DNA from 3 places in the Streptomyces sp. NPDC056231 genome. Region 1 is predicted to be linked to each of the others. Evidence: riboswitches for the same ligand, from Rfam matches in the RefSeq annotation. Region 1 holds a riboswitch; each other region holds the start of a gene.
What was found. Region 1 has a riboswitch for cyclic di-AMP ahead of ACNPQM_RS03770 (M23 family metallopeptidase). Riboswitches for the same ligand answer to the same signal wherever they lie in the genome.
Positions count from the first base shown of each region.

Region 2: another riboswitch for cyclic di-AMP. It lies ahead of ACNPQM_RS12590 (C40 family peptidase); the one in region 1 lies ahead of ACNPQM_RS03770 (M23 family metallopeptidase).
Region 3: another riboswitch for cyclic di-AMP. It lies ahead of ACNPQM_RS18275 (transglycosylase SLT domain-containing protein); the one in region 1 lies ahead of ACNPQM_RS03770 (M23 family metallopeptidase).

Region 1 covers NZ_JBLVKW010000003.1:15,682-27,556, forward strand. The annotation lists gene ACNPQM_RS03745 (sporulation protein) at 180-1,706, shown strand; gene lhgO (L-2-hydroxyglutarate oxidase) at 1,865-3,121, shown strand; gene trmB (tRNA (guanosine(46)-N7)-methyltransferase TrmB) at 3,114-3,923, shown strand; gene ACNPQM_RS03760 (PrsW family intramembrane metalloprotease) at 4,040-5,602, shown strand; gene ACNPQM_RS03765 (aldo/keto reductase) at 5,607-6,551, opposite strand; gene ACNPQM_RS03770 (M23 family metallopeptidase) at 6,707-7,795, opposite strand; cyclic di-AMP (ydaO/yuaA leader) riboswitch at 7,807-7,959, opposite strand; gene ACNPQM_RS03775 (PP2C family protein-serine/threonine phosphatase) at 8,391-9,545, opposite strand; tRNA gene ACNPQM_RS03780 (tRNA-Met) at 9,774-9,847, opposite strand; gene ACNPQM_RS03785 (SPFH domain-containing protein) at 9,947-11,143, opposite strand; gene ACNPQM_RS03790 (hypothetical protein) at 11,242-11,463, opposite strand; gene ACNPQM_RS03795 (SHOCT domain-containing protein) at 11,659-11,875, shown strand, end outside.
Region 2 covers NZ_JBLVKW010000011.1:165,835-172,937, reverse strand. The annotation lists gene ACNPQM_RS12620 (class I SAM-dependent methyltransferase) at 1-210, opposite strand, end outside; gene bioD (dethiobiotin synthase) at 350-1,045, opposite strand; gene ACNPQM_RS12610 (adenosylmethionine--8-amino-7-oxononanoate transaminase) at 1,047-2,351, opposite strand; gene bioB (biotin synthase BioB) at 2,344-3,522, opposite strand; gene ACNPQM_RS12600 (8-amino-7-oxononanoate synthase) at 3,667-4,809, shown strand; partial or broken gene ACNPQM_RS12595 (LysE family transporter) at 4,867-5,082, shown strand; gene ACNPQM_RS12590 (C40 family peptidase) at 5,125-5,598, opposite strand; cyclic di-AMP (ydaO/yuaA leader) riboswitch at 5,602-5,788, opposite strand; gene ACNPQM_RS12585 (hypothetical protein) at 6,104-6,412, opposite strand; gene ACNPQM_RS12580 (ATP-dependent Clp protease proteolytic subunit) at 6,420-7,055, opposite strand.
Region 3 covers NZ_JBLVKW010000021.1:3,966-15,840, forward strand. The annotation lists gene ACNPQM_RS18270 (DUF5996 family protein) at 1-951, opposite strand, end outside; cyclic di-AMP (ydaO/yuaA leader) riboswitch at 1,523-1,708, shown strand; gene ACNPQM_RS18275 (transglycosylase SLT domain-containing protein) at 1,713-2,480, shown strand; gene ACNPQM_RS18280 (GMC oxidoreductase) at 2,853-4,499, shown strand; gene ACNPQM_RS18285 (carboxymuconolactone decarboxylase family protein) at 4,503-4,982, opposite strand; gene ACNPQM_RS18290 (dihydrodipicolinate reductase) at 4,979-6,058, opposite strand; gene ACNPQM_RS18295 (hypothetical protein) at 6,228-6,947, shown strand; gene ACNPQM_RS18300 (MFS transporter) at 7,199-8,395, opposite strand; gene ACNPQM_RS18305 (DeoR/GlpR family DNA-binding transcription regulator) at 8,470-9,228, shown strand; gene ACNPQM_RS18310 (nitroreductase family deazaflavin-dependent oxidoreductase) at 9,743-10,189, shown strand; gene ACNPQM_RS18315 (DUF6381 family protein) at 10,371-10,592, shown strand; partial or broken gene ACNPQM_RS18320 (SDR family NAD(P)-dependent oxidoreductase) at 10,671-11,198, shown strand; gene ACNPQM_RS18325 (carbohydrate ABC transporter permease) at 11,406-11,875, opposite strand, start outside.

The sequences.
Region 1 (11,875 bases):
AGGGATGCGACGAACTACGCTGGGTTTACTGAGGTTCTCGGCAGGAGGCATATTCCTCGGGACTCGGCCACATGCGTGTGCGGCCGGAGTGCCGGGGCCCGTCCCTGGGGAGAACACGGTACGAATGCCGCGCGCCTCCTCGGTGACGCGGCTGCCGTCTGTGTGTCGAGGGGTGGCGCATGTCCAGGGAGCAACGCGGGCCGAACGAGAAGCTCGGAACCGTTCTCGCCCTCGCGGGAATCAGCAACGCCGGGCTCGCCCGGCGGGTCAACGACCTCGGGGCGCAGCGCGGGCTGACACTTCGCTACGACAAGACCTCGGTGGCGAGATGGGTCTCGAAGGGCATGGTGCCGCAGGGTTCCGCGCCCCATCTCATCGCCGCGGCGATCGGCGCCAAGCTCGGCCGGCCGGTCCCGCTGCACGAGATCGGGCTCGCGGACGCGGATCCGGCGCCCGAGGTGGGTCTGGCCTTCCCGCGCGACGTGGGCGAGGCGGTGCGTTCGGCGACCGAGCTCTACCGGCTGGATCTGGCCGGGCGTCGGGCTGGCAGCGGCGGGATCTGGCAGTCGCTGGCGGGCTCGTTCTCGGTGAGCGCGTACGCGACGCCCGCCTCACGCTGGCTGATAACCCCCGCCGATCCGTCGGTGGCACGCGACCCGTCGGCGGCCGAGGCGGCGATCCTCGGCACGCAGGGCGCGCACGGTGCACAGCCGTCGCCGGGTGCGCCGGGCGGCGCGCCCGGCATTCCCGTACAGCCGGGACCGGACTCCGTGAACGACATCTCACCGCTGCGCGTCGGCCACAGCGATGTGACCAAACTCCGCGAGGCGGCCCAGGACGCGCGCCGCTGGGACTCCAAGTACGGCGGCGGCGACTGGCGCTCCTCCATGGTCCCGGAGTGCTTACGGGTGGACGCGGCGCCGCTTCTCCTCGGCTCGTACAGCGACGAGGTGGGCCGGGCGCTCTTCGGCGCCGCCTCCGAGCTGACCAGACTCGCCGGGTGGATGGCGTTCGACACCGGGCAGCAGGAGGCCGCCCAGCGCTACTACATCCAGGCGCTGCGGCTCGCGCGGGCGGCGGCCGACGTGCCGCTCGGCGGCTATGTCCTCGCGTCGATGTCACTTCAGGCGACCTACCGCGGCTTCGCCGACGAGGGGGTCGACCTCGCGCAGGCGGCCGTCGAACGCAACCGCGGGCTCGCCACCGCCCGCACCATGAGTTTCTTCCGGCTGGTGGAGGCGCGGGCCCATGCGAAGGCGGGCGACGCCGCGGCTGCGGGGGCCGCGCTGAAGGCCGCCGAGAGCTGGCTGGAGCGTTCCCGGGACGGCGACGCGGACCCGTCATGGCTGGGCTTCTACTCGTACGACAGGTTCGCCGCCGACGCCGCGGAGTGCTACCGCGATCTGAAGGCCCCGCGACAGGTGCGGCGCTTCACCGAGCAGGCGCTGTCCCGGCCGACCGAGGAGTTCGTGCGCTCGCACGGGCTGCGGCTGGTGGTCTCGGCCGTCGCCGAGCTGGAGTCCGGCAACCTGGACGCGGCCTGCGCGGCGGGCACCCGGGCGGTCGAGGTGGCCGGCCGCATCTCGTCGGCGCGGACCACGGAGTACGTACGGGACCTGCTGCACCGTCTCGAACCGTACGGGGACGAGCCACGCGTCGCCGAGCTGCGCGAGCGGGCACGGCCGCTGCTGGTGGCGCCGGTCTAAGGGCTGCAGGCGGCGCCCGCACCTCCCGGATGCCCGCGCGGAGTCCTCTGGGCGACGCGCAGGCGACCAAAGGTGGAATTCCGCGCGCCACGCTGGCCTCCGCTGGTTTGAGTGCAATGTCAGTGGGTCAGTGCACTATCGGGGTGGGAGGTGGCGCGATGATGACTCACGCGGCGTACGACTGCGATGTGCTGGTGATCGGCGGCGGGATCGTCGGCCTGTCGACGGCGTATGCCCTCACGCGGACCGCTCCGGGCACGCGGGTGACCGTGCTGGAGAAGGAGTGGGGCCCGGCGCGCCACCAGACGGGGCGCAACAGCGGGGTGATCCACAGTGGCATCTACTACCGCCCCGGTTCGCTCAAGGCCCGCTATGCGGTGCGCGGCGCCGCCGAAATGGTCGACTTCTGCGCGGAGCACGGCATTCCGCACGCGGTGACCGGCAAGCTGATCGTCGCGACCGGGCGGTCCGAGCTGCCCCGGCTGCACGCCCTGGTGCAGCGCGGCCGGCAGCACGGGCTGCCGGTGCGGGAGCTGGGGCCCGCCGGGATCGCGGAGTACGAGCCGCAGGTGCGCGGGATCGCGGCGATCCGGGTCGGGACGACCGGTGTGTGCGACTTCAAGGCGGTTGCCGAGCGGTTCGCGGCCGAGGTGCGCGGCGCGGGCGGGCTGATCAGGTTCGGGGCGGAGGTCACGGCGATCGACCGCCGCCCGTGGGGGGTGGCGGTGCGGACGGCGGACGGCCGCGTCGTGCGGGCCCGGGTCCTGGTCAACTGCGCGGGGCTGCACTGCGACCGGGTGGCCCGGCTCGCGGGCGACGAGCCGGGGATGCGGATCGTGCCCTTCCGCGGGGAGTACTACGAGCTGGCCAGGCCCGAGCTGGTGCGCGGGCTGGTCTATCCGGTGCCGGATCCGGCCTTCCCGTTCCTCGGGGTGCACCTGACCCGGGGCCATGACGGCGGCGTCCACGTCGGGCCGAACGCGGTGCCGGCGCTGGCCCGCGAGGGATACGGCTGGCCGGTCGTACGCCCGCGTGAGCTCGCGGACACGCTGGCCTGGCCGGGCTCCTGGCAGATCGCGCGCAGACACTGGCGGTACGGGGCGGGCGAGGTGCACCGTTCGCTGTCGAGGAGCGCCTTCACCGCGGCCGTCCGGCGGCTGCTGCCCGAGGTCACGGAGGACGACCTGCGCCCCGCCCCGTCCGGTGTCAGGGCCCAGGCGGTATTGCGCGACGGCACGCTGGTGGACGACTTCCTGATCCGCGAGGCCCCGCACACGGTGCACGTGCTGAACGCCCCGTCGCCCGCCGCGACGGCCTCGCTGCCCATCGGGCGGGAGGTGGCACGCAGGGCGCTGCTCCGGGCACAGGGAACGGGGTGGAAGCCGCCCGCCGTAGAATCGGGGCACTGTGTCTGAGTCCTTGAACCCCGCCCCCGAGTCCGACGAGGCCCACGATCTGCGCGCCGCAGCCTTCGAGCGGCAGCGCAGGCTGCGTCAGGAACCGCGCTTCCCCGGCGGACCCGCCGCCGACCCGGCCGGGTCGCACCACGAGCGCCGGATCCGCAGCTTCCAGCCGCGCCGCAGCCGTGTCACGCCCGGCCAGGAGGATGCACTGCAGCGGCTCTGGCCGAAGTGGGGCCTGGACATCGACGGGCAGTCGGTCCTCGACCTGCCCGAGCTGTTCGACGGGCTTCCGGTCGTGCTGGAGATCGGCTTCGGGATGGGCGAGGCCACCGCGCAGATGGCGGCCGACGACCCCGGCACCGGCATACTCGCCGTCGATGTGCACACCCCCGGCCAGGGCAACCTGCTCGGTCTCGCGGACCGCAACGGACTGTCCAACATCCGGGTGGCCAACGGTGACGCGATCATCCTGCTGCGCGAGATGCTGCCGCCGGCCGCACTCGACGGGCTGCGGGTGTACTTCCCCGACCCGTGGCCCAAGAAGCGCCACCACAAGCGGCGGCTGATCCAGCCGGAGTTCCTCGACCTGGCGGCGCAGCGGCTGAAGCCGGGCGCCGTGCTCCACTGCGCGACCGACTGGGAGCCGTACGCCGAGCAGATGCTCGAGGTGCTCACCGCGCACCCCCTGTTCGAGAACACGGCGGCGGACGGCGGCTACGCACCGCGGCCCGCGTTCCGTCCGCTGACCCGGTTCGAGGGGCAGGGCCTGGACAAGGGCCATGTCGTGCACGACCTGCTCTTCGCCCGCAGCTGACCTTTCCACCGCGACTGGCTCCTCACCTCTGGCGGAGCTGCAGATTCCCTCAGGGGCGGTACGCGCACCGCACTGCCCCATGGTCAGCTGTCGGTCCCCCTCGTTAGGGTCATGGGGTGTCCGACGGGTCTGTCCAGCAGCAACAGTCGCAGCCGGCCGTCCCGCTCCTCGAGGAGCAGCGGGTCGGCGAGATCCTGGCAGCCGTGCCGGAACGGGGCCAGTGGCGCTACCGTCCGCGCCGCGTCGGCATGGTCTGGCGGAGCAAGACCTTCCGTATCGCCGCTGTCTTCACCGTGCTCGCGTTGTGCGGGCTGGTGATCCTGGCCCTGGTCCGCGCCCAGACCGGCACCGAAGGGTTCCTGGTCGGGCTGGGTCTCGCCGTGCTGCCCGTCCCGCTCCTGATGACGGCGTTCCGCTGGCTGGACCGGGTCGAACCCGAACCCTGGCGGAATCTGCTGTTCGCCTTCGCCTGGGGTGCATGCGCCGCCGCCCTGGTCGCGATCATCGCCAATTCGTTCGCGACCCGCTGGATCGCGACGGCCACCGCGGACCCCGCGAGCGCGGACACTCTCGGGGCCACGGTCATCGCGCCGGTCGTAGAGGAGAGCGCGAAGGCGGCGGCCGTCCTGCTGATCTTCCTGTTCCGGCGACGGAACTTCGGCGGTGTCGTCGCCGGCGTCGTCGTCGCCGGCTTCACCGCGACGGGCTTCGCCTTCACCGAGAACATCCTCTACCTGGGCAACGCGTTCGGCGAGGACCAGCAGATCGGCAACTCGGGCCTGGCGTCGGTGACGGCCGCGACCTTCTTCGTACGAGGGGTGATGACGCCGTTCGCGCATCCCCTCTTCACCGTGCTGACCGGCCTGGGTTTCGGCTTCGCGGCGCTCAGCGCACCCCGCCACCGCATCCGCCGCATCGCGCTGCCGCTGCTCGGACTGATCCTCGCCATGGGCATGCACGCCCTGTGGAACGGTTCGGGGACGTTCGGCCCGTACGGCTTCTATGTCGTGTACGGGGTGTTCATGGTCCCGGTCTTCGGACTGGTCACCTGGCTGGCGATCTGGTCGCGCCAGCGGGAGCTGCGCACCCTGGCGACCGAACTGCCCGCGTACGCGGCCGCCGGCTGGCTGACCCCGGCCGAGCCGCTCGCGCTCTCCTCGATGCGGGCCCGCGGCCTGGCCCGGGACCTGGCGCGCCAGCGGCACGCGCAATCGGGGTACGGAGCCCTGGGTCACGGGTACGCCCCTGCCTACGGCCCCGCCCACGGCACTCACAGCCGGATCGCGGCTCAGGTACGGAGCCACGCCAAGGCGCAGGCCAAGGCGCGCGGCAAGGCGGCGGCGCGGGCGGTCGCCGAGTACGAGTCGTTCGCCACGTCCCTGGCGTTCCTGCGCCGCCGGGCAGGCCGCGGGGCGGCGGAACCGGACTTCACCGCACGTGAACTGGAACTGCTGCACCACCTCTGGCAGCGCCGGGAGGTGGCCGCCCCCGCCCTGGCGTACGCGGCACAGGCGACGGGCCGCCTGCGCCCGCGGTACCCGGCCCCGGCGCCGATTCCGCAGCAGTACCCGCCGTACGGCGGCCACAACCCGTACCTGTCACCCCCTGGGCCGTCGTATCACCAGCCGCCCCACGGACAGCACCGCTACGGGAACCGGCCGCCCCAGCATCCCTGGTGACGGGTCAGGCGGACGCCTCGGTGAGTTCCGCCAGCTCCTGCTCGGTCAGCCGGAGGCCGGCCACGGCCACCAGCGCGGGCAGCTGCTCGACCGTGCGGGCCGAGGCGATCGGGGCGGCTACGGTCGGACGGGCGGCCAGCCAGGCCAGGGCGACGGTCGCGATCTCGGCGTCGCGCTCCTGGGCCACCTTGTCGAGCGCGGCCAGGACCTTCCGGCCCCGCTCCGACTCCAGGTAACCGCCGGCCTTCTCGGCCCGGGCGCTCTCCACCGACGTGCCCGGACGGTACTTGCCGGTGAGGAAACCGGAGGCCAGGGCGAAATACGGGACGGCGGCGAGACCGGCGCGGGCGGCGGTGTCCTGGAGCTCACCCTCGTAGGTGTCACGGGAGACGAGGTTGTAGTGCGGCTGCAGGACGACGTAACGGGCCAGCCCCTCGCGCTCGGAGAAGTCCAGGGACGCCTGGAGCCGCTCCGGGCTGATGTTGGAGGCGGCGATGGCGCGCACCTTGCCGTCCTTCACCAACCGGTCGAGGGCGGTGATGATCTCCTCGACCGGGACTGTCTCGTCGTCGAAGTGCGTGTAGTAGAGATCGATGTGGTCGGTGCCGAGCCGGCGCAGCGACTGCTCGGCCGCGGCCTTGATGGTGGTCGCGGAGAGCCCCTTGTACGCGGGGTGGGCGCCGACCTTCGTGGCGACGACGATGTCGGACCGGTTGGATCGCGCGGCGAGCCACTTGCCGATGACGGTCTCCGACTCGCCGCCCTCGTTGCCCGGGACCCAGGCGGAGTACGCGTCGGCGGTGTCGATGAAATTGCCGCCCGCCGCGGCATACGCGTCGAGGACGGCGAACGACTGCGCCTCGTCGGCGGTCCAGCCGAAGACGTTGCCGCCGAGGGCGAGCGGGAAGACCTGAAGGTCGGAAGAGCCGAGTCTGCGGAGAGTGGTCATAAGAGGATCAACGGATTCCAGCCGTGCCGCTATTCCATGCATGGTGCACGCGAAAGCCGTGGCCAAACAGACCGGCAGCCCTGACGTCGGGGGGTGAGCGTCAGGACTGCCGGGGATCGGTGGCGGGCCGGTGGGACCGGCCCGCGTTCATCGGGTCAGGGGGTGAGGCCCTTGTCGCGCAGCCAGGTCATCGGGTCGATGTCCGTGCCGCTCGGGGTGTGGACCTCCAGGTGGAGGTGGGGACCCGTCACATTTCCGGTGGCGCCGACGCGGCCGATGGTCTCACCGGTGGTGACCTTCTGGCCGACGCTGACGTCGATCGACGACTGGTGACAGAACCACAGCTCCGTACCGTCCTCGAGCTCCAGGACCGTGCGGTAGCCGTAGGAGCCGGACCAGCCCGCCGACTTGATGGTGCCGGTGTGGATGGCCTTGATCGGGGTGCCGGTCGGCGCCGCGAAGTCGAGACCGGTGTGGTAGCCGGAGGACCACATCGAACCGGCTTGGCCGAAGGTCGAAGTGATCGTGTACGAGGAAGTGGGGATGGCGTAACTGGCGGCCAGCTTGGCGAGCCGCTCGGCCTCGGCCTTCGCCTTCGCCTCTGCCTCCGCCTTCTTCTTCGCGGCCTCGGCCTTGGCCGCGGCAACGTCCTGCTTCTGCTTCGCCTCGGCCGCCGCCATCTCCGCGGCGGCCTTCTCCTTGGCAGCCTTGGCCTCCGCGTCGGCGGCGCTCTGCTGCTGCTCGGCCTGCTGGAGGATGCGGGCGCGGAGCGCTTCGCCGGCGTCGGTGGCACCCTGGTCGGCCTCGGCGGTGGTGATGCCCGCGCTGGTCAGCGGTGCGGCGTCGGTCTGGGCCTGGTCGGCGGCGGAGTCCTCGGAGAACAGTGCGCCCACGCCGGGGAGGGAGTTGGCGTCGGGGAGCTTTTCCGCGAGGGAATCGGGAAGGGAGATGGAGACCGGCGGCTTGCTCTGCGCGGTGGCCATGCCGCCCGCGCCGACGGCCGCGATGACGCCGACGCCGAGAACCGTGGAGCTACGGGCGAGCCCGGTGCGCTGCTTGGCGACGCGGTGCCTGCCGCGTACGGGGCGGATGGACTCCTCGGTGGGGTTCCATTCCTCCCAGGTCCGGTCGGTCTCTCCGAGGCCTTCGGTCCCGAACTCGGTGTCCGTCCCGGGCGCGTACTCAGTGGTGAAGTCGGAGCCGAACCGGGAAGGGGCTTCGGGGGCAGGCTTGTTGGACGCCACGGGGGCGCACTCCTTTCCTTCCTTCTCGCCTACCGGGTTAGCTGACGGGTTCGGAGCAGGAAGGTCTCCTACGGATTCCTCTGCCTCTCACGAGACAGAGATGCCCGATTCACCCCATGAAGGTGGTTCCCCGGTTCCCTTGCGGAATTCGGCGCTCGCGCGCGGTGCCGCCACTGACGACGGCTGGGACGACCGCGCTGCGTTATCGAACGTTAATAGACACCCAGGCCTGATTCCAAGCTGTTCCCATTGATCGTTCACGGTTTTGGCCCGGACTTTACTGGACACAACCGGTCGGAATCGGGCGAGTTGACCCGGACTCAGCCACTACTGTTTTTCTGACGTTGCGTCAAACGTTATGCAGAGCGACACTCTTCGATTACGCACGGTGGCCTAAGGGGAGCCCACAAAGTGGGAGTCCGATCAGCTCGCGGCGTCTGGTGCGTGCGATCGCAAGGTGGAGGGTCGCCCCGATACCGGTCGTATCGGGGCGAGCCCGACAACGCAGCGAGCGTGCGTGCCAGGCGTCGCGAGCCGGGCGCCCATTTTGTGAGCTCCTCCAAGGGCTGTCCCGTCCGCTCACCACAGCCGCGTCTCATTCCCGCCCGCGCCTCACGATCTTCACGGTCCTGCGCCGCGCCGGCTGCCCCTCCGCGGGCCGTACGACCGCGACCAGCGCCATGTCGTCGGTGGACTTGCCGCCCGTGTGCTGCCGTACGTCATCGGTCAGCGCGGACAGCAGCTCCTCGGGCCCGGGGAAGATCCGCCCACGCAGCCGGACCGCCGGGTCGTAGAACACCCCATGCTTGTCGCGCGCCTCGGAGAGACCGTCGGTGTAGAAGAGCAGCGTCGCCCCGGCGGCCAGACCCCAGGCGTCGGCCAGGTCCGGCCACACTCCCAGCCCCATGCCGAGCGGCAGCGCGGGCACGCTCGGCACCAGCAGCTCCACCCTTCCGTCGGGGTGGAGCAGCAGCGGCTCGGGGTGGCCACGGTTGACGATCCGCACCTCGGCACCACCGTGCGGGATCTCGGCGAGTACGGCGGTGACGAACCCCTCCACCGGATCGATCCCGCCGCGTCGCTCCCCCTCCCGTGCCAGCGCCCGCTCCAGCCGCTGCGCCACGTCCTCCAGCGAAGCCTCGTGCTCGGCGACCTCCCGGAACGCACCGATGATCACCGCCACCGCCTCGACCGCGTCGAGCCCCTTGCCCCGCACGTCTCCGACCACCAGCCGCACGCCGTGCGGGGTGTCCACCACGGCGAACAGGTCGCCGCCGACGAACTCGTCCGCCTGCGCCGCCTCGTACCGCGCGGCGACCTGCAGCCCGCCGATCCAGTCGTTCGGCTCCGGCAGCACGGCCCGCATGGCGGTCTCCGCGATGACCCGCGCCGAAGCCAGCTGTTCATTGCCTCGCGCCACGACTCTGTTGATGAAGAGGGCGAGGACCGAGGCGGTGAGCACGGTGACGACCTCGAGGGACGGCACGACCTGCAGCACCGTGCCGCTCTCGATCCGCAGGACGAGGATCGAGAGCAGCGAGGCGGCGCCGATACGGACGGTGCTCGCCCGTGAGAAGAACGGTGCGGCGGCCAGCGGGGCCGCCACGAACAGCGGCACGGCGGTGAACGGCGGCGGGGTGAGGATGTCGAACACGAGCCCGGCGACGATCAGCAGCGTCGGCAGCGCGCGGACGATCCGCCGGGAAGGGCTGTCGCCCCCGCCCCGCACTCCGCGCGGCCTCTCCGCCATCCCCACCTGTGCTCTCCTGCCCGGTACGCGCAGCGGCTCCTGCGGTCTCCTGCCAGATACGCCCCACGGCCTCCTGCCCGGTACATGCCTGGCTGCAGGCGGCGCCGCACCTCACTGACCAGGCTTGCCGGAGCGGCGTTGCGCGGCGACTCCGCATCGGCCGAAGGGGGGACGGAAAACACAAATCAGGCCCGGCACGCTCTGTGCGTGCCGGGCCTGATTTTTCAGTAGCGGGGACAGGATTTGAACCTGCGACCTCTGGGTTATGAGCCCAGCGAGCTACCGAGCTGCTCCACCCCGCGTCGGTGAACACAACTCTACGCCATCCGGGACGGGCGGTTGACCATCCACCGATCCGCCTGCGCTTGTCCGCTCCCACCACTGCCCCGAGGCGCCGAATCTCAGTTCGAGTCGGTGATGTGCGGGGCCTGCTTCGCGTGGACCACCGGCTTCACCGTGTTCGCACCGCGCTGGAGTGCGTGGAGGATCGCCAGCCCCTGGCTGACCACGCCCGCCGCCATCTCGTTGACACCGTTGGTGCCGTTGAGCACGGTGAGGTCGGCCCCCGACATCCCGCGGGCGGCCGCGTCGGCCAGGGCGGGCAGGTTCTCCACGATCCGGTTGGCCGCGATCAGCTCCTGATTGCCGTCCCGGAGCGAGGCGGCACGCGCGGTGTTGGCGTCGGCCTGCGCCTGGGCGACCGTCCTTTCGGCGTACGCATTGCCGTCGGCCTGGAACTTCGCCTGGTCCCGGGCGGCCTCGGCGAGTGTGCGCTGCCGGTACGCCTCGGCGTCCGCCGGACGCCTGACCTCCGCCTCCAGCCGTTGCGCGGCCAGCGCCGCCTGCCGCTCGGCCAGTGTGGTCTGCTCCTCGATGACCTCGTGCGAGGCCCTGGCCTGGGCGAGCGGTCCGGCCTGGGCGGCGCGGGCATTGTACTGCTCGGTCTCGGCGAGGAAGCCGGCCCGCTTGATCGCGGTGTCCCGTTCGTACTCGGCCTTGAGCGCCGCGGCCTGCTGCTCCCGCTCGGACGCCTCCTGGTCGGCCCTCGCCTCGGCGATCCGGGCCTGGCTGGCTACGGCGGCCGCGTGCGGGGCGGCGAGGTTGTTGATGTAGCCGGTGGAGTCGTCGATCTCCTGGATCTGGAGGGCGTCCACGACGATGCCGAGCTTCTCCATCTCGCCGTGGCTGCCCGCGATGACCTCCTGGGAGACCCGGTTCCGCTCCCGGATGATCTGCTCGACGGTCAGCCCGCCGACGATGGAGCGCAGGTGTCCGGCGAAGATCCGGCCGGCGAGCTCCTCCATCTGGTCCTGTTCGGACAGGAAGCGGCGAGCGGCGTTCGCGATGGAGACGGCGTCGTCACCGACCTTGAAGACGGCGACGGCGCGGACGTTGAGACGGATGCCCTGCTGGGTGACGCAGTCCTCGGTGATCTCCGCCTCGCGCAGCGCCAGGGAGAGCATGCGCACCTTCTGCTTCACCGGTACGACGAAGCTGCCGTGACCGGTGACGATCCGGAACTGGGTGTCGTGCGTCTGCCGTTTCGATCCGGAGATGAGCATCGCCTCGTTGGGGGCGGGAACGTGCCAGAACAACATGAGCGGACTCCTGCCGTACACCTTTTCTCGACGTGATGTCCCGGTGCGGCGCCGCTCGCCACCGTCCCCGGCGTCGGTCCCCGGCGTCGGTTCGCGGTTCAGGACGGCAGGCGTTCGACGATCACGCCGCGTGCCGAGACCGAGTCGACGACAACAACGCGTACGTCCCTGTCGATCGACGTCGCCGACCATGCGGTGTAGGCCTCCGACCCACCCCGTACGGCCACCAGTACTTCGCCGGGGCCGTTCGGCGGGATCGGCACGGTGACGCGGCCGATCGCCCCGATCGGGCTCCAGGCGGACCCATCTGCGGCGCTCATACGCCACACGCCTCCCTCGGTCATTCCACGGTACTCCGCGCCGCCTCCGCGGAAACGGCCCCTGAGGAACGGTCCGTATGACAGCGAGCGGTGGGTGAAATCTGATGATATGACTGATATGCGCTTCAGCCGTTCAGGGCTGTGCCGCCGAGACGAACGGACGAGTCGAACGACGCGACGACCAGGGAGCGGAACGTGGACGACTACCCCATGCTCAACCTCTTCTGGACCATGCTCTGGTTCTTCCTCTGGATCATGTGGCTCTTCCTCCTCTTCAAGGTCATCACGGACATCTTCCGCAGCCACGACCTCGGCGGCTGGGGCAAGGCGGGCTGGCTGATCCTGGCCTTGGTCCTGCCGTACCTCGGCGTCCTGATCTACGTGATCGTGCGCGGCAAAGCCATGGGGAAGC
Region 2 (7,103 bases), on a different contig from region 1:
TTCGGAGACGGCGGGCGGATAGTGGGCGAAGTTCAGGCCGTTTCCCGCACCTATCTCGATGATGCGTCCGGACAGACCGGCGAGCAGATCCGAGCGAATGGCAGCCATCCCGGCCTTGGTCTCCGCCGCCACACTCATGCGGGCGTAGAAACGGGCGAAGACCGGGTGGTGCACCGCGTCCTTCGGGATCTTCGTGCTCCGCAGATGCATGACGGACCTCCTCGACAGGACCGGCTGCACCGGACTGCTCGGTCGGGCGGGGCCGCCCGACCGGAGCTGCCCGACGTGAGAAATCCGGCCGGTAAAGTACGGCTACTTTGATTCTGCCCCGTCCTGGGCCGCTCAGCCGCTAGTCGGCGGTCCGGTTCCCGCCCAACTCCGGGGTCAGCCAACTTGCCGCCCTGGCACGGAATTCGGCGGGTGTGAGGGTGCCCGCGCCCGCCGGTACGGTGCCCAGGAGCGGCGCGCCCGCCGCCACCGGCAGATCGACGAGATTGCAGCGCGCGGCCAGATCGGGTTCGGCGGGCATGCTGCCCACGACCACGCCCAGGCACTCCAGCCCGCGCGCCCGCAGCGCCTCCGAGGTCAGCGCGGTGGAATTGAGCGTGCCGAGCCCGGCGGGTACCACGACCAGGACCGGGGCTCCGAGCAGCCGTGCCGCGTCCGCGAGCGTGGCGCCTTCGTCGTCGAACCGTACGAGCAGCCCTCCCGCGCCCTCGACCAGCACCAGATCGTGCTCGGTGGCCAGTTTCTCGGCCGCCTCCGCGATCTGTTCCGGGCGCACGGGCGCCAGGCCCGCCCGTCGCGCGGCCGTGTCCGGCGCCAACGGCTCGGGGAAACGGGCCAGTTCGAGGCCGGTCACCGCCTCGCCGGCAAGCCTGCGCACCTCGAAGACATCGCCCGGCTCGCCCGGCGCAACGCCCGTCTGGGCAGGCTTGAGCACGGCCACCGAACGCCCGGCGGCGACCGCCACCGCGGCCACGGCCGCCGTGACGACCGTCTTGCCGATCTCCGTACCCGTACCGCTCACCATCAGTACCGACATCTCAGCCCTCCCGCGCCGCCGCGCACATCGCACGGCAGATACGCGCCAGATCGTCGCCGTCCGTCACATACGGCGGCATCGTGTAGATGAGGTCCCGGAACGGGCGCAGCCACACGCCCTCACGGACCGCGGCCTCGGTGGCCGCCGCCATGTTCACGTCGTGATCGAGCTGTACGACGCCGATGGCGCCCAGAACGCGTACATCCCGTACACCTGCGATCGCACGAGCCTCGGCCAGGCCTCCCAGCAACCCCGCTTCCAGGCGCTTGACCTCCTGCTGCCAGTCCTGGCCGAGCAGCAGATCGATCGAGGCGAGGGCCACCGATGCGGCCAGCGGATTGCCCATGAAGGTCGGCCCGTGCGCGAGCACCGGGACCTTGCCGCGCGAGATACCGTCCGCCACCCGCGAGGTGCAGAGGGTTGCCGCCATCGTCAGATAGCCGCCGGTCAGCGCCTTGCCGACGCACATCACGTCGGGCGAGACCCCGGCATGCCCGGCGGCGAACAGTTCCCCGGTACGCCCGAAACCGGTCGCGATCTCGTCGAACACCAACAGCACGTCATGGGCGTCGCACGCCTCGCGCAGCACCCGCAGATAGCCGGGGGAGTGGAACCGCATCCCGCCCGCACCCTGCACCACCGGCTCCACGATCACCGCGGCCAGCTCGTCGGCATGCTGCGCGATCAGCTCCCGCAGATGCTGTACGTACGTCTCATCCGGTTCCTCGTCGAAGCCGCCCGGCGGCTCGTCGGCGAAGACCTGTCGCGGCAGCACCCCCGACCACAGCTCATGCATTCCGCCCTCGGGGTCGCAGACCGACATCGGCTGCCAGGTGTCCCCGTGGTAGCCGCCGCGCCAGGTCAGCAGCCGCTGTTTGGCGGGCTTTCCGGTCGAGTTCCAGTACTGCAGACACATTTTCACCGCGACCTCGACCGACACCGAACCCGAGTCGGCGAGGAAGACATGGCGCAGCGGCTCCGGTGTGATCTCGACCAGCCTGGCGGCCAGCCGCACGGCGGGCTCATGGGTGAGCCCGCCGAACATCACATGGCTCATCCGGTCCAGCTGGCCACGCGCCGCCTCATTGAGCACCGGGTGGTTGTAGCCGTGCACCGCCGACCACCAGGACGACATGCCGTCGACCAACTCGTTCTGCCCGTAAGCTGGTTCGGCGAGCCGGAGACGCACCCCGGACGCGGACTCCACCACCAGCGGCTCCTGCCGGCCCGGCATCGGGCCGTACGGATGCCAGACGTGGTCCCGGTCCAGGGTCCGCAGCTCGGCTGGGGAGAGGGGTTCAGGCATTGGGTGCGAGATCCGTTCCCGCGCCACGACGGCGGACCGCCACCAGATCCGTTCGCGCGCCCGGCACTTCGGCCTCGGTGTCCCCCGGTTCGTCGGCCACGTCACCGCAGGGCACACAGCCCCCCGTGTGCGAGCCGCAGCCGCCACCGGTCTCGGCCGCAGCGTCCGTACGGTGCCGGGGCAGCGTCGTCGTACCCGCGCCCTCCACCTCGAAACCGGCGTCCGCGATCATGTCCAGATCCGCCTGTCCCGCTTGGCCCTCACTGGTCAGATAGTCGCCCAGGAAGATCGAGTTGACCAGGTGCAGGGCGAGCGGCTGCATCGAGCGCAGATGCACTTCGCGGCCGCCCGCGAGCCGGACCTCGACATCCGGGCAGACGAACCGGACCATCGCCAGAATGCGCAGACAGCGCTGCGGGGTGAGGTTCCACTCCTTGGCGAGCGGGGTCCCCTCGAACGGGATCAGGAAGTTCACCGGAACCGAGTCCGGGTCCAGCTCGCGCAGCGAGAAGACGACGTCGACCAGATCCGCGTCGCTCTCACCCATCCCGGCGATCAGCCCGGAGCACGCCGAGAGCCCCGCGGCCTGCGCCTGCTGGACGGTCTCCACCCGGTCCGCATAGGTGTGGGTGGTGGTGATGTCCCCGTACGTCCCCTCGGACGTATTGAGGTTGTGGTTGTACGCGTCGGCGCCCGCAGAACGCAGCCGGTCCGCCTGCCCGGCGGAGAGCAGACCGAGGCAGGCGCACACCTCGACGCCCTCGTTCTGTTCCTTGATGGCTTCGATCGTCTGCGACACCCGGTCGACGTCCCGGTCCGTCGGACCGCGGCCGCTCGCCACCAGACAGACACGCTTCGCGCCGCCCGCCACCCCGGCGGCGGCGGCCTTCGACGCCTCGTCCGGTTTCAGCCAGGTGTACTTGAGGATCTCGGCCTTCGAGCCGAGCCGCTGCGAGCAGTACGAGCAGTCCTCGGGGCAGAGCCCGGACTTGAGATTGACCAGATAGTTCAGCTTCACCCGTCGGCCGAACCACTGACGGCGCACCTTCCCGGCAGCGGCCACCACTTCGAGCAGTTCGTCGTCCGAGGTCGCCAGCACGGCGAGTGCTTCTTCGCGGGTCGGCAGCTCACGCCGCAGCCCCTTGTCCACCAACGTGTTCAGGAGGTCCATGGTCATGATCCTGGCTTACGGCACCCCCCGCAGCCAAGGAGGAACCGGACAATAGAGCCCACAGAGTGTGTGTGTATTGCCACACCATGACGGGCCGCACCCCCGGTTAGGGTCTGTGGGCTGCCTACAAAAGGGACCGCCGACATGTCCTTCGCCCCGTTCGACTGGATCGATGACGAGGCGCGCCGCCGTGCGGATGCCGGGCTCGTCCGTACCCTGCGCCCCCGCCCTGCCGAGCCGGAACTGCTGGACCTCGCGAGCAACGACTACCTGGGCCTCACCCGCCACCCCGAGGTGACCGCGGCCGCCGCCGAGGCCGCGTACCGGTGGGGTGCGGGCGCCACCGGCTCCCGGCTGGTCACCGGTTCCACCGCGCTGCACGCCGACCTCGAACGCGAACTGGCCGAATTCTGCGGTTTCGAAGCGGCCCTGGTCGTCTCCTCCGGCTACGCGGCCAACCTTGCCGCGCTCACCGCCCTCACCGGTCGTGGCTCCCTGATCGTCTCCGACGCGGGCAATCACGCCTCCATCGTGGACGGTTGCCGCCTCTCCCGGGCGGACACCGCCGTCGTACCCCACGCCGATCCCGCAGCCGTCGCCAGGGAGCTGCAGGCGCATTGCGGCCGCGCCCTGACCGTCACCGACTCGGTCTTCTCCGTCGACGGAGACGCCGCGCCGCTGCGGGAACTGGCCGATGTCTGCCGTACGGAGGGCGCCGCGCTGCTCGTCGACGACGCGCATGGCCTGGGCGTGCTCGGGGAGGGCGGGCGCGGGGCCCTCGCCGCCGCCGGTCTCGCGGGTGGTGACGGGATCGTCACCACCGTGACCCTCTCCAAGTCCCTGGGCAGTCAGGGCGGAGCGGTCCTCGGGCCGGCCCGGGTGATCGACCATCTGGTCAACGCGGCCCGCACCTTCATCTTCGACACCGGGCTCGCACCGGCCGCGACGGGCGCGGCTCTCGCGAGCCTGCGCCTACTGCGCCGCGAGCCGGCACGCGCGGGCAGGGCCCGTACGGTCGCCACCGCACTGTACGAACGGCTGACCGCGGAAGGGCTGACCGCCGTACGCCCCGACGCCGCAGTCGTCTCGGTTCGGGCGCCTTCGCCGGACGCGGCGGTGCGCTGGGCGGCCGACTGCCGCGCGGCTGGGATCGCGGTGGGCTGCTTCCGCCCGCCGTCGGTCCCGGACGGCATCTCGCGGCTGCGGCTCACCGCACGCGCCGATCTGACGGAGGTGCAGATCGCGGCCGCGGTGGCCACCATCCTGCGGACCGCGCCACTGACCTGATCTGACCTGACCGGCAAGCCGATCGGACCGTCATTCGGACCCTGGGGCGGCGCGCGGCCGCAATTCGTCTCTGACGGGCAGCCGCCCCTCCCCAGGATTTTGCTGCGCGTCCCGCGGCTCGCGCTGATCTGGTTCCCGTCCGTGGCGCTCCTGGTGGACCGCCTGGGCCGGTGGCTGCGCCGGCCGCGTACCGCCCGCGCCATCGAGGGCGGCAGCGGCGCGGCGCTCGCCGTGCTGGGGCTGTTTCTGGTGACTGGCTCCCTGGTGCACTGAAGCACGTGGTGAATGGGGGAGCCGGAGGAGGGGCGGAGGGGATCAGCGAACTCGTCCGTACCAGACGCTCCTCGTCCAGATCTTCTCCAGCCGCACGACGGAACCGGTTTTCGGGGAGTGCCAGATCTTCCCTCTGCCGGCGTAGATGCCCACGTGGTAGACGCTGCGCCCCCAGTGGAAGAAGACCAGATCGCCGCGTTTCCGTTTCGACGCCGAGACGTGGCGGGTCTTGTTGTACTGCTGCTGGGCCGTGCGTGGGAGCTTCTTGCCCACCTTCTTGAACGCGTACTGCGTCAGCCCGGAGCAGTCGAAACGGTGGGGGCCGGTGGCCCCGTACCGGTACGGCGATCCTTTCTTCGACGCGGCGATCTTGAGTGCCTTCGTTGACCGCGTTGCGGGCTGGGCGTCGGCCACGGCGCCGGGGACGATCACGGAGCCGCCGACTGCGGCAAGCGTCAGAACCGTGGCAGTGCCGGCCCGGGTGATCAGAAACGGGACATGAACCTGCGCATTCATGCGCAACCCTTCGTCAGCCGCCTGTGAAGGATGACCTGTCGGGTTCGGGCTGGCGAAGTTGCCCGGCCGCGCGATACGGCTTCACCCCGAGGGGCGACCGGATGCCCGGTCGACCCGTTGTGCTCGGGTCCTCCACTCCTGCCGATCCACTTCTGTCGACCAGTCATCCGGGCGGCGGCAGGACTCGGCGTCCGCCCGGACCGCCTCGCCGTGGTGGCGGGGGCTTGTCGTCCCACGGATCTTGACTCACGCGCTGGTGGATTTTCGGAGCAAAACAGCGATATGGAAGATTTGACATCGATGGTCTGTTTGGGTGGTTAGAGGGTGATTTGTGTACCCGTCAGGCATCCTCCAGCGGTCTCGTACCAGCAGGGGAACGGCATATTTCGCTCACCGTCCACGCCGGCGGCGCAAGTCGAGTCGTCCCTCTCGCGGGGGATTCCTTGCGCTGGATGAGCGATAAATGTCGATCACCACGCCGGGCGTGTCGCCGACGGAGAGATGATCAACTCATCGGGGCCGGGGGCACGGTGACCCGTCCGGCCCGCCGTTCTCCGTCCAACACGCGCAGTGCCTGCGCCAACGTGGCGGCGTGGATCTGTGCTTCACCCCGCTCGTGCATCAATGTGAGCGCGTCCCGCAGGGCGCCCGCCCGCGAGGCGAGTGCCTGGGCAGCGCGCAGCGCACCGTAGGTGTCGCTGCCGCGGGCAGGGTTGATCCGGCCCAGCTGGTCGAGCACTTCCAGGTAGCAGTCGATGAACTCGGCCTCGGCGCGCGTCAGTGCGGGCAGCGGCGGGAGGTGGGGTGGCTGCATCAGTGGTTCACCTCGCGCTGTTCCGCGGGAGCGACGTCTTGCGGTTCTCCAGGACGTGGTCCACCAGTCCGTACGCCTTGGCTCCGGCGGCGTCGAGGATGAGGTCGCGCTCGAAGTCGGCGGCGATCCGCTCGGTGCTGCGGCCGGTATGACGAGCCAGCATGCCGGTGAGCAGCTCGTGGACGCGGGCCAGTTCCCGCGCCTCGATCTCCAGATCGGACGGCTGGCCCTGCACCGGCTCCGGGAGTTCGGGCTGCTGGACGACGACCCTGGCCCCGGGCAGGGCGTGCCGCCGGCCGGGAGCGCCCGCGGCGAGCAGGACCGCCGCGCTGGAGCCGGCCTGGCCGAGGCAGAACGTTTCCACCTCGCAGGTGAGGTACCCCATCGTGTCGTAGATGGCGGACATGGCGCCGAATGAGCCGCCGGGGGAGTTGATGTAGAGGGAGATCGGCCGGTCGGGCGCGGCGTGCTCCAGATACATGAACTGCGCGATCAGGTCGTTGGCGGCGGTGTCGTCGACCGCGGTGCCGAGGAAGACGATGCGCTCGGCGAGCAGCTTGGAGTACGGGTCGAGGGTGCGGGTCCCGTCGGTCGTGCGCTCGGTGAACTCGGGCAGTACGTAACGGGCGGCAGGGCGGAACATGGCGAGGCCTCTCCTCCGGTGTCTGTACGCGGCCTGCGCGGGCATCTG
Region 3 (11,875 bases), on a different contig from region 1:
TCCACCGGCAGGCGTACGGGTCCTCAGGCACGGATCGGTGATCCCGCCGGGACAGGCGAGACGGTCGATGTCCCAGCCGGCGCGCCCCGCTCCGGCCTGATAGGCGCTTTCGTAGAAGGCGAGTACGGCCGCACGGGGATCGCTCTCGGTGCGGACCGCGTCGTACGGCAGCACCGCCAGGTGGCTGCCGCCACGATCCACCCATTGCGCCGACACCGGGGTGAGCGGTTCCTCCGCCAGCCGCGCCGGTTCGGGAGCGGTGTACGAGTAGAACGCGGGCGCGGCGAACTTGTCGTCACCGAACCAGAAACCGAAGCTGATCACTTCCCGGGAGTAGGCCTCCCGCGTCACCGGGTCGATCTGCTCGGGCTGGTCGATCTGACGCTCCGAAAAGCGGGTGTGAGCGATATCGAAGGTGTGCCAGAAATGGTGCACGGGGCTGACTTTCCCCGAAAACCGTGCGGAGAATTCCTCCAGTACCAGCGCCACTTGGCTGAGTACCTGCCAATACCGGTTTGCCTGTTCGGGATTGTATGCCGCGTGCTCCGTGTCCTCGGCGAACGGCCGGTCGGCGTCGGACAGATCGAATGGCTTGGGAAATCTGATATCCACCTCGATACCCAGCGCGTCCAGGGCGGCCATGATCTTCTTGTGGAAGGAAGCCACAGACTGGCCCGAAAGCGGGAACGAGACCCTCACGCCGTCCAGTCTTGTGATGACGAGTTGATGGCCGACGAAGTCGAAGTCCACCGTGAAAATCGGGTTGCCGTCGATCTGCCCCATGGGGCGGGTGGTGATACCCCGGCCAGTGAGGTGAAACGGAACGTTCCACCAGTGGTTGCGCTGGACACTGGCCGCGAGACGGATCTTTCCGACGATCTGCGCGAAGCGGTGGAGCGTCTCTTTGGTGTCATGCCACTCGGCGAGCGGCATGGGTGGGAACAGCTCCATCGCCATCACTTCTCTCGTGCTGCCGGGCGGTCCCGGCGGGTGGGCAGGGCGTTCTTCCGCACCATCATGGCCACCCCGAAGATCTACGGCACCTTGTGCGGCCGCCATGGTGTCGTTCGCGTGAACATGCACGACCTGGCCGGTGGGCGGCCACTCGCGCGCCGCAGTCGGCGCAGGCGGATGACGCGCGACTGCTCCCGGTCGTCTCCCCCGGGTGCCCTTCCCGACGAGCCGGAGCCCGAATGTCTGCCCCTGGCGTCAAAATCTCCTGAATGTCCCAATTTTGGCGATAAAGGGAAGTTGCTTGCCGTGCTGGTGAACGTGCAACCCGCGTTGGTCCGAAGGCTTTCGTGCCGGGCAAATCGCCCTTTTCGGGCCGAGTGGTGAGAGTCACCTTCCGGGCCCGCAGGCGAAGCGGCGCACCGCCCGGTTCCCTTCTGCGCCAAGAAAGTTGGCTTCACGGACCGGGGTGGATTGCGGAAATTTCCGCGACTCGATCTTGTAAATGAATTGTGATCGAGAAATGTGGGCTTGTTCAGGTCGGAGTTTCTCGCCTACGGTCACCGTCAATCCGGATGGAACGCCGAATCCTGCCGCCGTCCGGTAACCCGACCACTCACGTACGGCAGGAGCGGGGGACCCGCGTAAGCCGCCGATCCGGTATCCGGAACGGCTAGGGGTGAAGTCGTATTCCCATACGGCGAGGCAACTCCAGCCTCAACCCGACAGCTCACCTCGTAGGCGACGGAGAGGAATACGTCATGCCCGCACAGGTTAACCACCGTCGTCGTAAGTTCAGTTCGCTGACTCGCGGATTCATCGCCGTGAGCACGGGCGGAGCCGCTCTCACGCTTCCGATGATCGGGGCGACCGTTGCCTCGGCAGCGCCGGCGCAGCCTGTCCCTGCAGCCGTCGCCAAGACGGTGGCGGCCGCTGCCGCCCCCGCCAAGCCGACTGCCGTGCGGGCAGCCACGCCCACCGTCTATTCCGTGATAGCCGGTGATTCCCTTTACAAGATCGCCCTGAGCCATTCCGTGAGCGGCGGTTGGCAGCAGCTGTACAAGGACAATCGAGCGGTCATCGGAGCCGACCCCAGCGTCATTCACGCGGGCCAGAAGCTCACCATCGGCGCCAGCGCGCCCGCGGCAGTCGCGTCCACGACGGCCGCGAGCACGGCCGCTGCCGTCACCGCGAAGCCCGCGACGTACACGAACGACCTCGATGGCTGGATCAAGGAGTCGCTGGCCGTCATGGCCCAGCACGGCATCCCCGGCAGCTACGACGGCATCCACCGCAACATCATGCGCGAGTCCGCGGGCAATCCCCGGGCCATCAACAACTGGGACTCGAACGCCGCCAAGGGCACGCCGTCCAAGGGTCTCCTGCAGGTCATCGACCCCACGTTCCGGGCCTACCACGTGCCCGGTACGTCGATGGACCCCTACGACCCGGTCGCCAACATCACGGCCGCGTGCAACTACGCCGCCGCCAAGTACGGCTCGATCGACAACGTGTTCGGGGCCTACTGACGCCCGGTCGGGTCGATTCGGGCATGACGGGTGGCGAAGGTCCGATGGGACTTCGCCACCCGTTCCCGTCGGTGTCGCGTACGGAGGGCGATTCAGAGGTCGATCCGCATGGCGGCCCGCCCGAGTGTGGGCCTGCTGACCTCGACGAACCCTGCGTGGGCGAAAGTGTCACAGCTGCCGACATGGGGCTCACCCCAGGGGGTGAGGGCACCCGGCCGATCGGGGAAGGTCGCCGGGGCCGGCCCGCCTGACGCGCGGCGTTGTGCATCCGGAGTGCCTCGGTCGGGCGCATGTTACCCATGGGTATGTAGTGACTTAACGCGCGAACAGCAGTAGAACCAGTTTCACTCTCTGGAGAGTGAGGCGTGTCACATGAGTGACTCTACCATGCATAATGCAGGCCCCAGGGGCGTTTCGCGTCGAAGGTTCATCACAGGAACTGGTTCTATTTTAGGAGCCGTGGCCCTCGCGGGTCACACCACCACCGCGGCCCAGGCCGGGGTCGGCTCTGCAACTGCCCCGATCGACTCCGGGGCCCATGTCCCGGCCCTGGTGATCGGCACCGGATACGGCGGCTCCGTCGCCGCACTGCGTCTCGCCCAGGCAGGCGTCGACGTGCACATGATCGAAATGGGCATGGCCTGGGACACCCCCGGCCCGGACGGCAAGATCTTCGCCAACACGACATCCCCGGACAGCCGGTCGTACTGGCTCCGCACCAGGACCAAGCAGCCCCTCAGCAACTTCCTCGGCTTCCCCATCGACAAGAACATCACTCGCAACACGGGGATCCTCGACGCCGAGGAGTTCAGCGGGATCACCGTCTACCAGGGCCGCGGCGTCGGTGGCGGCTCGCTGGTCAACGGTGGGATGGCGGTCACTCCCAAGCGCGAGAACTTCGGAGCCGTCCTCCCGTCGGTGGATGCCGACGAGATGTACGACATCTACTACCCGCGCGCCAATGCCGGGCTCGGGGTCGGCACCATCGACCCGGCCTGGTTCGACACCGCCGCGTGTTACCGGTACGCCAGGGTCGGCCGTGAGCAGGCCCAGCGCGCCGGCTTCCCGTTCGTCTTCGTGCCCACCGTGTACGACTGGGACTACATGAAGCAGGAAGAGGCCGGAGCCGTCCCCAGGTCGGCGCTGGCCGGCGAGATCCTCTACGGCAACAACTACGGCAAGAAGTCGCTGCAGAAAACGTACATCGACCGGATCAGAGCCACCGGCAGGGTCGTCATCTCGCCGCTCCACAAGGTCACTTCGGTCGCCCCGGCGGCCGGTGGCGGTTACACGGTCGTCATCGACCAGATCGACACCGGCGGTGTCACCACGGTCACCAAGACGGTGACCGCCGACCGGGTGTTCTTCGCGGCCGGCAGCGTGGGCACCAGCAAGCTGCTGGTGAAGCTGAAGGCCACCGGCGCTCTCGCCGGCCTGAACAACGAGATCGGTAAAGGGTGGGGCGACAACGGCAATGTCATGTGCGGCCGGGCCAACCACATGTGGGACCCGACCGGCAGCCTCCAGGCGTCCATTCCCACGGGCGGCATCGACAACTGGGCCGCCGGTGGCGCGTTCGCCGAAGTCGCGCCGCTGCCCACCGGGATCGAGACGTACGCGTCGTTCTACCTGTCCATCACCAAGAACCCGAACCGGGCCGAGTTCTCCTGGAACGCCGCGACGGGCACCGTCGACCTGAACTGGCAGACCGCCTGGAAGCAGCCGTCCATCGACGCCGCCAAGACGATCTTCGACCGGATCAACCAGAAGGAGGGGACGATCTACCGGACCGATCTCTTCGGCACCTACAAGATCTGGGGCGACCACCTCACGTACCACCCGCTCGGCGGCGCGGTGCTGAACCGGGCCACCGACAACTACGGCCGCCTGCACGGCTACTCCGGCCTGTACGTCATCGACGGCTCGCTGATCCCCGGCAACACCAGCGTCAATCCGTTCGTCACCATCACCGCGCTCGCCGAACGGAACATCGAGAAGATCATCGCCACCGACCTGTGACGGTCAACGGCCGGGCAGCGCGCACCTGGTGTCGAGGCCCAGCACATGGTTGAGCCGGCCGAACGCCAGCCATGATCCGATGCTCATGCTCAGCTCCACGATCTCGAGCTGGCTGTAGTGCGCGGTCATCCGGGACCAGAACGCGGCGTCGAGGTTGTGGTGATCCAGGGCGTACCGCTCGGCGTATTCGGCGGCCAACCGGGTCCGGTCGTCGAACACGTCGGTGGTACGCCACTGGGTCACCGCGTCGGCGAATTCCTCCTCGACCTTCACGCCGTCCCGTTCGGTTCGCCAGTCGAGGCAGAAGGCACACCCGTTGATCTGGGCGATCCGCAACCGTGCGGCTTCGAACTCGCGCAGTCCCAGGGTCGTGTGGGCGTACACCGACATCGAGAAGTTCGATGCGGCGATCCCGATCCCGGGCACCATCTCACCCCACACGTACTCGATCGCGTCCTTGCCCTCGGGGATGTCGATGTTCATGGATGTCTCCTTCCGAGCCTGCCGACTGCTGGGCGCAGCGGGACGTCGAGCGCGTCGTACAGTCCTGGTTGCGCGTCCACGAGCCAGTCGATGGCGCTCACGAGCCGGCCGACCGCGGTGGCGTTCCCGCCCGCGGACCTGTTCTCGCCCTCGTCGGTGGCCTCGACCGTGACCTCGATGCGCGGGCGGCCCTCGATGATGACTCGATGTGCGCCGTCCCCGTCGGGCGGCTTCGGCCAGTCCGGTGCGCAGGAGGGGTGGATGCGCGTGATGTGCTCGATGACGATGCGGGGTTCGCCCCCGACGATGCCCTGCACTTCGAACCGCACGGCGCCCTGGGTGCCGGCTTCGAACGTGCCCATCGTCCTGGTGCTCACCGTGGCGTCGAGCGGGTGCCGGTCCAACGTCTCGCGGATGTCGTCGAGTTCGGCTCCCAGGGCCCTGGCCATCAGCCGTATCTGTCCACCCCACACCATGGTCGGGACGGTCGGTGCGAGCATCAGCGGCTCGTACTCCATCGGCTGGCCCATGCCGACCAGGTACCGGACCGATTCCTCCTGGTCGTAGGTGGAGTAGTCGAAGATCTCCTGACAGCGGATCACGTCCACGGAGGTGCCGAGTCCGCTGATCAGCAACGGGAGGACGTCGTTGCCCCAGCCGGGGTCGACACCGGAGACGAACAGTGAGCCGCCACCCTCCGCGATGGCGGCCAGCACCGGATCCCGCAGCTCCGGCGGGGCGCCCAACTGGTCGTACAGTGCGTACAGTGCGGGGGTGACGACCACGGCCCCGGCCCGGATCGCCCTGCTGATGTCGGCGAGGGCCTCGTCGGGGCGGATGTCGCCGGACGCGGCGTACACGACGGCCCGGGGACCGGTGGCCAGCACGCCATCGACGTCGGCGCCCGCCATGACCCCCAGCGGACGACCGAGCCCACCGAGTTCGCCCGCGTCGCGTCCCACCTTGACGGGGTTGTGGACGAGTACGGCGGTGAGTTCGAGCGCCGGATGGGCCTCGACTGCGCGGATCGCGGCGCGGCCGACGTTTCCCGTGCCCCAGACAACCGTGGAAATCATGCGCGGAGGGTAGCGACAGGGCCTATCACTTCCTAGTGCCGCGACGCGACGAATTCGCCGGGCGGGGCAGGGGAGTCGGCGGCCACCACGACGCCGCTCGGGCCGCGCCGGCTACGTCGTCACCGAATGGGGCACACCTCCGGGCCGGCGCCTGGGGCATGATCGCGGTGTGACCGAGGAACGGGATGCTGGAGCGAGCGCAGGCGGCGACGACGCACGCGCCTGGGACGAGCGGCTGGGCTGGGCGTTCGGATTGATCTCGGACGACCCCGAGGAACGGGCCACGGCGGTTGCGACTCTGGCCGTTGCCAGGAAGAACGCCCAGGACGCGCTCGACCGATTCAACGAGTTGTGGTGGCTGACGCTTCCGCTGGGGACGGAGGAGCAGTACCGGGAACCGGCTTTCCGGCAGGCGTACGAGAGGTACCACGACGTCTGCAGCCATTCGATCCCCGAGGGCTTGTGGAACCTCCCGGTCGGTGCGGACATCAGGACCTGGCCGGGGCTTCCGTACGCGCTGCTCTTCCTGGAGTGGGAGGCCCGATACCCGCAGGAGTGGACGCGCCACGCCAAGGCCTGGGGCACCAAACAGAGCCTCATACGGGATGTGGCTGTCGTCGGGCATGACGAGACGGTCAGGACGAAACTCATCGACCTGGTCGAGGTCGTCGTCCAGCGGGCCCATCGCTGCAAGGACCGTGAGTACGTGCGCGTTGCCCGGGCCGTGGACTGCGAGGATCTGCGCGGCAGACTCGACACCGCGGCCCGGTCGGACCGTCCATGGGCGCGGTGCCACGCCGGATACGTTCTCTGGCTCCTCGACCACCCCGAGGTCCCCAGCACACGCCATGTCTGGCGCACGTGGCTTGCAGGGGCAACCCGAGGATGAGCCGGGGTGGACGGCTCGTCGCGGAGGGCAGGCCCGCCGAGCTCGCGCATCTGACGCACGTCACGTCCCCGGCGCTGAATAATGCCGGTCATGCCCTCCCTGGTTGCTCCCGCTATTTCCGTCGGCGCTCTTGCCACGTCCGATCCGGTGCACCGGCCACCACGTGGGTCACGGCCGGGGAATGACCGTGTTCGTGAGCGGTGCGGCGAGGACGACGCGGGTGGACAGGGAGCTCGTGCGGTCCGTGCCGGTCATGCCGCCTCGGCCTGCAGACGGCTGGGAGCGCTGTGCGGTGAGCGGAGCAGGCCGGCTGCGCACGCGGCCACGACGCAGAATCCAAGGGGCAGCAGGAAGGTCAGGTTGAGCGGGAGGAAGTGTGTCAGCGGTCCGATGACGGCGGGACCGGCCAGCATGCCGAGATAGCCCAGACCGGCGACACGTGAGACGTTCGTTCCGGCGGTGCTCGGGTCGGCGTGGCCGGCGGCGCTGAAGAGCTGGGGGATGCAGCCGGACAGCCCGGCCCCGAACACGGCCCAACCGGCCAGGGCCAGCGGGATCCAGGTGGAGAACGTGGCTGTCGTCAGCCCGACCGCGGCCAGGGCCGCCCCGTAGCGGAGGATGGCGACGGGCCCGAAACGCATGGCCACTCGGTCGGTCAGCAGACGACCGATGGTCATGGCAGTCGCGAACGCACCGTAGGCGAGAGCGGCGGTGGCGGCGGTGGCGTTCAGGACGTCCCGCAGATGCAGAGTGCTCCAGTCGTTGGCCACTCCTTCGCAGAGCATGAGCATCAGCGCGAGCGCGGCCAGCGCCCAGATGCGGCGGGATGCCCGGTGCACCGGTTGTGTCTGACCGCCGGAAGCCTCCTCGGCAGGGGAGGGGACGGCGTTTTCGGTAGGCAGGAGCCCGCGGGCGGCGAGTGCGGCGACCGCGAGGCCGAGGACGGCCACCGAGCCGAGGGTCGCCGCCGGGCTCCAGCCCCAGCTGAGCGTGCGCGCGCCCACCAGCGCGGCAAGGACGCCACCGATGGAGAACGTGGCGTGGAAGGCGGACATGACGGGGCGTCGGTAGCCCCGCTCGACCTGGATGGCGTGGGCGTTCATGCTGACGTCCAGACAGCCGTTGCCGAGTCCGAGCAGTGCGAGTGCGGCTCCCAGCGTCCACGCGTTCGTGGCCAGACCCGGAAAGACCACGGCCGCGCTGCACAGGGCCGCACTCAGGGGTACTACGACGCGGGCGCCCCACCGATCGGTGAGTGGGCCCGTGATCCGCATCCCCGCGAAGGCTCCCGCGCCGAGGAGCAGCAGCAGCCAGCCGAGCACGGCATGACTGATGTCCACGTGGCGCTCGACAGCAGGGATGTGGACGACCCACATCCCCAGGACGAAGCCGTTCAGGGCGAAGTAGGCGGTCGTGACCAGGCGGCCGGTCCGCAGCGATCTCTCCATGTCAATGAACATATCGAACATCATTGATGTTCGAAAGCTTGCACAGTGAACATCAATGGTGTTCTATCGCTGATGTGGCGAGCACAGATCGACTGAGACGGATCACTGAGGCGGTACGTGACGCGGGCAGTGCCGGCGTCGCGGAGCTGGCCGTTCTGACCGGCGCGTCGGAGATGACCATCCGCCGTGACCTGGAGACCCTGGCCGAGCAGGGCATTCTGGAGCGATACCGGGGAGGAGCGAGGAGCCTGCTGCTGCGCGGCGACGAACCCCCCTTCGGGATGCGGGCGACGGAGGGGCTGGAGGCCAAGCGACGCATCGCTTCCGAGGTTGCGGGGCTGATCGCCGACGGGGAGTCCGTCGTCCTCGACAGCGGCACCACCTGCCTGGAAGTGGCCCGCGCGCTGGAGCACCGCCGGCTGACGGTCATGCCCCTGTCCCTGCACGCGGTGAACGCCCTGACCGGAGCACCGGACCTCACGCTGCTGGTGCCCGGTGGCCGCCCCCGGCCGGGCGAGCTCGCCCTCACCGGCCCGCTCGCCGAGGCATCGCTGGCCGCCCTGCGTTTCGACACCGCGGTCATCGGCTGTTGTGGACTGAACGCCGCGAACGGCCTGACCGCGTACGACTTGGACGACGCCGCCGTCAAGCGGGCCGCGATCGCGTCGGCCCGCCGCGTCATCGCGGTCACGGACGGCGCGAAGCTCTCCCGTACCGCCCTTGCTCTTGTCGCGCCTGCCACCGCACTGCACGCCGTCGTCACCGACGAGGCCGCGCCCGAGGCGGAGGTCGACGCACTGACTGCGGCGGGTGTGCACGTCAGACAGGTATGACCTGAGCGTCAGTTGAACAGTACGCACGTCACGGCGTCTTCCGTCCCAGGCCGGCTCAGCCGTAACGGTCGAAGAGCGATGGAGATGTTCCTTCAGTCTGCTGGTGAGCAGAGCCCGGGTGAGGTCGTCCCGCCCCAGTTCGGGCCAGGGCCCGGCGCCCTTGTCCGTGTCCGGTGCGTAGGCGAGCGCATCCAGCATCCGCGAGTACAGGTGGGCTGCGGGATCGTCGGCCAGGATGCTGCCCTCGGCGACGTAGTGGTCGGCGAACAGGGCTCCGAAACGGGCACCGTGCAGCAGTGCCAAGGCTGTTGAGCAGCGGGCCACGTCCAGGCCTGCAGGCCACTGCAGCTGCGCCGGAGACCGCCCGACTTCTGACCCCGGTCCGGCTGCCGCTGTGACACACATACGGTCCGCGCCCTTGCGACCGGGGAAAGATGAAAGAGTTCTCGGTGCAGTGGGACACGCCGATGTCCGCGTGTCCGCATGTCCGTATGCCGACGATGGGACAGATGCCATGCCTCTCAAGGGTGAGTACGAGCCGAGCCCCGCACAGTGGGTCCGCGATCAGGTCGAGCTGTTCGAGAGCTCGGGCGGCGCGGAGGGGACCACGATGCGTGGTATGCCGGTCGTCATCCTGACCACGCGCGGAGCCAAGAGCGGAAAGATCCGCAAGACACCGCTGATGCGGGTCGAGCACGACGGAACATATGCCGTGGTCGCCTCGCAGGGCGGCGCTCCCCAGCACCCCGTCTGGTACCACAACATCACGGCGGACCCCCGGGTGGAACTCCAGGACGGCCCGGTCCGGCAGGACATGAACGCCCGTGAGGTGACCGGTGAGGAGAAGGTCCTGTGGTGGGGGCGAGCGGTCGAGGCGTTCCCCGACTACGCGGACTACCAGCTGAAGACCGACCGGCAGATTCCCGTCTTCGTCCTGGAGCCGGCGGCCCGGAGCCACTGACCACGACCAGGAGGCGCTGTCCGGGTATCCGCCACCGGGGACCAAGGGAACAGCCGTCGGTGCTGAGCCGTGAAACACCGACCTGCAGTGATTGCGCACGGTCACCCTCCGGGGTGCGGCGGAGAGAGGGCACTGATTGGCTGCGACGTGTCCCCACCCCCTCCCGTGCCAAGGAGCGATGATGAGCGTTGCAGGCGAGTCCGCCAGTCGTGCGCAGCAGACGCAGAACGAGGTCCGTGAGCTGAACGCGCGTGCCGAGCGCACGAGCGATCCCATGGAACGCCGCAGGCTGCACGACGAGGTCCGACGCCTACTTGAGCCCATACAGCAGGGCGGACGCGCGGCCGAGAACAGGCCCGAACGCCGTCCCGACAGTCAGAAGGACGAGTTCCCGCCCCGGTGACGCACCGTTCGCGTCCAGCGGTACCGATGGCCTCCCCCGACCTCCAGGGGAGGCCATTCGTGCTCGGCGAAGGGACTCACGGCCGGGATCACCGCGGAAGCCTTCCCGGCCGACGTCGCCGACGCCGCACAGCTCACCGGCGCGCTCGATGCCGCCATCGCGCGGTTCGGGCGGATCGACGTGCTGGAGTTCTCCCCGCACGCAGGCCTGGCCATGACCGCGCCCAAGGAGGTGACCGTCGACAACCTCCGGGCGCAGATCGACGGTCTGCTCTACGGCGCGGTGACCGCCGTCCGGACGGTGCTGCCCGGGATGCTCCAGGCCGGGGCCGGCACCCTTCTGTTCACCACCGGCGGCGGCGCGATCAACCCCTACCCGATGCTTGCCACCGCCAACATCGCCCAGGCGGGCCTGCGGAACTGGGCGGTCAACCTCCACAACACCCTTGCCGCTGAGGGCATCTACGCCGCCAACGTGGCCATCAACCTCATGATCGGCAGCCAGGCCCCCGAAGGCGTCCCGCACCGCTCGCCCGACGAGATCGCCCTCGACTACTGGGCCCTCCAAACCAGTCGCGACCAGGCGGAACACCTCATCGACGCCTGAGGACACCTGTCCACGCACGACGGCGTCCGTTTTCGCGCGGCCCCCACCACCGCGCGACCGCTCGGCCGAGCACGGGTGGACTGTCGCCCGAACCGGCGCCGGCGCTCGGTCCGCCTCGGGCGGCTGACACGGGTCGACGCATGTCAGCCGCCCGAACGGGCCGCCTGGCCCCGTGCCGACCTCGGTGTGATCCGGGCCGGCCGGCGCTCACTCCTTGACCGCACCCGAGTTGGCGCCGTTGACGAAGTAGCGCTGGAAGCAGAAGAACAGCGCGGCCACCGGAAGGGTGGAGAGAAGGGCTGCCGCCAGCTTCAGCGGATACTGCGTTCCGCCACCGAGCCCGCCCGAGACGAAGCGGGCCAGGCCCGTGGTGAGCGTCTCGTACTGGCCGGACTGCGTGCTGACGAGGAAGTGCGTGAATTCGTTCCACGACCCCTGGAACGACAGGATCGTCAGGGTGATCAACGCCGGTCTGGCCATCGGCAGGACGACGGACCAGAAGATCCGGAACACACCCGCCCCGTCGACCCGCGCGGCCTCCTCGACCTCACGCGGCACCGATTCGAAGAACTGCTTCATGATGAAGATGCCCGCCGCGTCCACCAGCAACGGCAGGACCATGCCGGAGTACGTGTCGAAGAGTCCGAAGGTGTTGAGCACCAGGAACTTCGGGATGA